Regions from separate parts of the Pseudomonas sp. LB3P31 genome, predicted to be linked through region 2. Evidence: riboswitches for the same ligand, from Rfam matches in the RefSeq annotation. Region 2 holds a riboswitch; the other holds the start of a gene.
The links. Region 2 has a riboswitch for cobalamin ahead of ACYZTK_RS25625 (ABC transporter substrate-binding protein). Riboswitches for the same ligand answer to the same signal wherever they lie in the genome.

Region 1 (3,077 bases), 1.8 Mb from region 2:
GGCTTGCCCGCCGCATGGTGCGCGCGGATCGCCGTGAGCATCGAGGTATTGCGCGACAGCGCCACATGGTGCAACTCAGGATAACCGCCGGGCAGGTAAAGGCTGTCGGCCTCGGGCAAGCCGGCATCACGGATCGGCGAGAAGAAGCGCAATTCGGCGCCCATGGCCCGCAACAGATCCAGGCTCGCGCCGTAGGTAAATGCGAAGGCCTCATCGTGGGCCACGGCGATGCGCACGCCGGCCAGCAAGGGTTCGGCGACGATTACATCTGGGGCGGCAAACTCCACTGCCGGTGGCAGCGCCACTTCACAGCTGCTGCCAAGGGCATTCGCCGCTGCATCCAGGCGCAGGTTGAGGTCGTTCAATTCACTGGCTTGCACCAGGCCGAGATGGCGACTTGGCAGCTCGATCCCGGTTTCCCGGGACAGTGCGCCGTACCAGCGCAAGCCTTCAGTCAGGCTGCCTTCCAGCAGCTGCGCATGGCGCAAGGTGCCTACGCGGTTGGCCAGCACGCCGGCAAATGGCAAGTCCGGCTGATAACGCGCCAGTCCCAGGGCCAGGGCGCCAAAGGTCTGCGCCATGGCAGTGCCGTCGATCACCGCCAGCACCGGCACGCCGAAATGCCGCGCCAGGTCGGCACTTGATGGTGTGCCGTCGAACAGCCCCATCACCCCTTCAATCAGGATCAGGTCCGCCTCGCCGGCGGCTTCCCACAGCAGCCGACGACTGTCCTGCTCGCCGACCATCCACATATCCAGTTGATAGACCGGCGCACCACTGGCGCGCTCGAGAATCATCGGGTCGAGAAAGTCCGGGCCGCACTTGAATACGCGCACCTTGCGCCCCTGGTTGCGATGCAACCGGGCCAGCGCAGCGGTCACGGTGGTCTTGCCCTGACCGGAGGCCGGCGCGGCAATCAGTACCGCCGGGCAATGCCGAGGCTGACTCACAACTCAACGCCTTTTTGCGCCTTGATCCCGGCCTGGAACGCGTGTTTGACCACGCCCATTTCAGTCACGGTATCGGCCAGTTCAATCATCTCCGGCTTGGCTCCGCGGCCAGTCACCACCACGTGCTGCATCGGCGGGCGGGCCTGCAGATCACTGAGCACCTGATCGAGATCGAGATAGCCGTGCTTGAGGGCGATGTTCAACTCATCGAGCACCACCAGGCCGATCGACGGGTCGCGCAGCAACTCGCGGGACACCGCCCAGGCGGCCTCGGCGGCGGCGATATCACGCTGGCGGTCCTGGGTTTCCCAGGTGAAGCCCTCGCCCATGACGTGGAACCGCACCTGCTCCGGAAAGCGCCTGAAGAACAGTTCTTCTCCGGTGCTGTTACGCCCCTTGATGAACTGCACCACGCCGCACTGCATGCCATGGCCCATGGACCGCGCGAGCATGCCGAACGCCGAGCTGCTTTTGCCCTTGCCATTACCGGTAAGCACCAGCAGCAAGCCGCATTCATTCGGGGAGTTGGCGATGCGTTCGTCGATCACGGCTTTTTTGCGCAACATGCGCGCCAGGTGGCGTTCGTCACGCTCGGGGGTATCAGACATGGGGAAGCTCTCCGTTGGGGCTGGATAACGGCGGGCAGGCACAAGAATAGACGGCAAGAAGCCTGGCATCGCCCACCGTGATGCCGCTGGATGGATCAGGCCGGTCTCCGGGCTCATGAGCGGCTGCAGGCCGGACTGCGCGCCTTCCCATATCGATCGCTCGACACAGTGGCACTCGGCGCAGTCTTCACTCATTTACCGTTGCGGGGGCAGCGCCGGGATCGTGATCGGTCCTCCATGGAGATGATCACTCACCGGCTTCCCTGTTTCACCCTGTCGACAACGTCACAGGGCACCTGAAACAAGCCGCGAAGGTTAGAGGGTTGGGGGTGGAGCGTCAATTAAAGAGCGGCTTCAACGGCTGATTTGCTGTCGCACCGTTGAACCATCGCGCATTTGCGCTTCTCTACTGAACAGGTCACTGCATTCATAGGGAAGGTCAGCATGCGCAAGTCCCAACTCGTTTTCGTTGTCGCGTTAGCCGGAGGACTCGCCGCCTGCGGTGAAACTTCCAGCCTGCAAGTCTCCGACGGCACCGGTCCGTCACCCAAACTGCCAGAACCGAACAAGACCCTGATGCCGACGGTGAACATCGCCCCGGCAATCGGCTGGCCGGACGGCGCCAAACCGACTGCCGCCACTGGAACCCAGGTGGCTGCGTTTGCCGAAGGCCTCGATCACCCGCGCTGGCTTTACGTGCTGCCCAATGGTGACGTGCTGGTGGCCGAAACCAACGCCCCGCCCAAACCCGACGACGGCAAAGGCATCAAGGGCTGGGTCATGAAGAAAGTCATGGGCCGCGCCGGCGCCGGCGTCCCCAGCCCGAACCGCATCACTCTGCTGCGCGATAAAGATCACGACGGTATCGCCGAAACCCGCACGGTGTTCCTGGAAAATCTCAATTCGCCGTTTGGCATGACCCTGGTGGGCAATGATCTGTACGTCGCCGACACCGATCGACTGCTGCGCTTCCATTATGAAACCGGCGATACATCGATCAAGTCGCAACCGATCAAGGTAGTCGACCTGCCAGGCGGCACGCTGAATCACCACTGGACCAAGAACGTTATCGCCAGCAAAGACGGCAGCAAGCTGTACGTCACTGTCGGCTCGAACAGTAACGTCGCAGAAAACGGCATGGACAAGGAAGAAGGCCGCGCGGCGATCTGGGAAGTGGACCGCGCCACCGGCAATCACCGAATCTTCGCCTCCGGCCTGCGCAACCCCAACGGCATGGCCTGGGAACCCCAGAGCGGTGCGCTGTGGACCGCGGTCAACGAGCGTGACGAAATCGGCAGCGACCTGGTGCCGGACTACATCACCTCGGTCAAGGACGGCGCCTTCTATGGCTGGCCGTTCAGTTACTACGGCCAACATGTGGACGTGCGCGTCGAGCCGCAAAACCCCGACCTGGTCGCCAAGGCCATCGCCCCGGACTACGCAGTAGGCCCGCACACCGCCTCGCTCGGCCTGACATTCGCCGAAGGCAACACCTTGCCTGCGCAATTCAAGGAAGGCG
Region 2 (3,077 bases):
GCCAGCCCCGCACCACACGCCGCGGCCACCAGCGCCCGGGTCAGACGGTAGTTCCAGACGATGCCCTCGTCGATCGGGTCGAGCACATGACCGGCCGCCCACAATTTGTTGGCCAATACCTTGAACACCACGCCCGGCTCGATCGGCGTTTCACCAATGGCCACGCCGGCGACCACTGCCAAGAGCAAGGTCATGAAGGCCAACAGCGTGCGAATCAGCGACCTGGTCATTTTGGCAGGTCGTAGCCATTGATCGCGGTGGCCAGGGTTTCCAGGCCATCGAACATCCGCAGGCTGGCCTGCATCGCCATCGCGTCGAGGATGATGATGCGGTTGTTTTTCACCGCGTCCATGTTGCGGGTCACCGGATCGCTGCGCAGGAACGCCAGTTTCTTTTCATGATCGTCGGCGGGAAACCGGCGACGGTCCATGCGGGCAATCACCAGGAATGTCGGGTTGGCCTTGGCGATGGTTTCCCAGCCCACCGTTGGCCATTCTTCATCGGACTGCACCACGTTGCGCACGCCCAGGGTGTTGAGCATGAAGTCGGGAATGCCCTTGTGGCCGGCGACGTAGGGGTCGATATCGAGGCTGGCGCTGGAGAACCAGAACAGCGCGCTGGTGTGCTTGAGGTCCTTGTACTGGACCAAGGCAATCGACTTCGCCAGGCTCGCCTTCAGCTCGGCCGTCAACTGCTGGCCACGCTCCTGCACATCGAAGATTTCTGCCAGCTGGTGGACGCTCTTGTACAGGCTGTCGATGCGGAACGCTTCCAGGCGGGTGCCGTCGGCCCCGACCAGATTGTCCTTGGCTTCGCAGTCGGAAGGCATCAGATAGGTCGGAATATTCAGCTCATCAAACTGCTCGCGGGTGCCGACCGCACCTTGCGGGCCGACCATCCACTCCAGCTCGACGGCCACCAGCTCAGGGCGCTTGCCAATGACCGCTTCAAAACTCGGCTCGTTGTCGGCCAGGCGTTCGATCCGGTCGTTCTCGCTCTGGTAGCGGCCCAGCACATCGTTGAACCATAGCGAAGTTCCCACCAGCCGGTCGCTCAGGCCCATGGCGTAGAGCATTTCCGTGCCGGCCTGGCCGATGGTCACGGCCCGGGCAGGGGCATGCTGGAAGGTCAGCGTGCTGCCGCAGTTTTCTACCGTCAGGGGATATGGGGTCGGTGTCGCCTGGGCGAGGGCGCACAGGCCGAGGCCAGTGATGAGGGCAGCGAAGCGAGGCAGCAGCATGAGGCGATCTCCAGAAACAACCGTACACGTAGCAGGGTCTGGAAACACATCATCGAACGCTGCCGCCGGGGCAGTGCAAGGCCTGTCACCAAGGTGACGCGCGCGGCAAGGATGTCCTCCCCGGACACCCCGCCGGTTAGTAATTTGCTTGGCCGGCAGGTCTCCTGACTGGCGCGTCATCACCTGGCTCCGGCCTTCCCGGGAAAAATCCCAGTGGCAGTCGTGGAGCAGGCTCAGCACCTACAGTTGCGGGGGCAGTTCCGTTTGATGCTGCGAGAGCATCACGGATTCCCTATTAATCCCATGTGGAAACCGGCGGCGGCATGGTAGTCGATCAGGTGGTACTTGGGGAATCTGTGTGATCGCGCCCCCACTCAAAATCGCCGGCAGCGGCGACCGCAACGTGTCCCGTCCCCCCGTAGGAGCTGACGAGTGCAACGAGGCTGCGATCTTTTGATCTTGCCTCTAAGCTAATCACACTGAACGCGATCCCCAAAAACAGCCCATCCCAGGAGCCCCCATGTTCAGCCACATCATCATCGGCGCCCGCGATCTCGTCGCCATGACCACCTTCTACGACGCAGTCCTGCAACCCCTGGGCCTGGAGCGCATGCCCGACGAAAACGACGGCGGCCCGCCCGGTTCGGGCTGGCAGTATCCGGGCAAGAGCTGGCCACAGTTTTTCATCCAGCTGCCCTACAACGGGTTACCTGCCAACTGGGGCAATGGCACCCAGGTCAGCTTTGCCTGTCGCTCGCGCGATCAGGTGCAGGCCGCCTGGTCTGCGGCGATTGCCGGGGGAGCGACAGATGAGGGCGCCCCCGGGATACGCGCGCATTACTCGCCGGATTATTTCGGCGCGTACTGCCGGGATCCGGAGGGCAATAAGTTGTGCTTTGTGCATGCGGATGGGTTGGAGTGACAACCAATCGCGAGCAGGCTCACTCCTACAGGGGATCGTTGGTGTGCCCGATACCTGTGCCTGGCCCAAATCCCTGTAGGAGTGAGCCTGCTCGCGATAGCTACATCAGCCGTGATCAATCATCCAGCTGAATCGCCTCCACATCCCCCAGCGAGCTGTAATGCTTGCGCAACTTCCTAAGCTCCCGAGTGCCCATCTTGTCCAGCGACAAGGTCGCATTCTGCGCTTCCTTGGTGGCGCGGATCAGCTCATCGATCTTCAGATGCAAAATGTCGTTGTCGCGGTTCTGGGTGTTCTGGATCAGGAACACCATTAAGAAGGTCACGATTGGGAAGTCAGGCGTAGACCGCGGGTATTCCTCTAAATTCTTTTTATTTATGCGCCTTTCAGACCGCTTGTTCAGTCATCCGGGCGCATTGCGTCGCTCATCATTTTGTTGGAACTCCTGTTAATGCACCTCCGTCATCTGAACTGAGGGGGGCTGCGAATACGTCGTGGCGAACCCGATAACGCACTTTTTGAAAGGCGAGGGACGTCATGAATATTCCAGACAGCAGGACTGAAGGTCAGAACGATCATCAGGGCTCCGGCAAACCGGAGGCCGATTTTCAACATTTGAAGGAGGGCGTCACCGAGGCGATCGGCGACGCCAGACAGCAAGCGGATGCGCAGTTCGGGCAGTACCGTGATACCGCAGCCGACCAGATCGAAGCGTTGGCCAAAGGGGCCAAATCCTTTGTCTCGGAAATCGAGGACAAGGACACCCTGGGTATGTCCGACTACCTGGCCGACATGGCGGAATCCATGACCGGGCTGGCCGGCAATCTGCGCGGCAAAAGCGCCGAGCAGTTGCTGCATGACGCCGCCGACCTGGCGCGCAACAATCCCGCGCTTTTCCTCGCCGGCAGCGTCGCG

Region 1: another riboswitch for cobalamin. It lies ahead of cobO (cob(I)yrinic acid a,c-diamide adenosyltransferase); the one in region 2 lies ahead of ACYZTK_RS25625 (ABC transporter substrate-binding protein).

Annotation. Positions count from the first base shown of each region.
Region 1 covers NZ_CM142710.1:1,639,154-1,642,230, forward strand. Annotated here, with positions in the region: gene ACYZTK_RS07345 (cobyrinate a,c-diamide synthase) at 1-950, opposite strand, end outside; gene cobO (cob(I)yrinic acid a,c-diamide adenosyltransferase) at 947-1,558, opposite strand; cobalamin riboswitch at 1,640-1,873, opposite strand; gene ACYZTK_RS07355 (PQQ-dependent sugar dehydrogenase) at 2,003-3,077, shown strand, end outside.
Region 2 covers NZ_CM142710.1:5,632,346-5,635,422, forward strand. Annotated here, with positions in the region: gene ACYZTK_RS25620 (FecCD family ABC transporter permease) at 1-230, opposite strand, end outside; gene ACYZTK_RS25625 (ABC transporter substrate-binding protein) at 227-1,240, opposite strand; cobalamin riboswitch at 1,378-1,572, opposite strand; gene ACYZTK_RS25630 (VOC family protein) at 1,761-2,162, shown strand; partial or broken gene ACYZTK_RS25635 (low affinity iron permease family protein) at 2,278-2,490, opposite strand; gene ACYZTK_RS25640 (hypothetical protein) at 2,700-3,077, shown strand, end outside.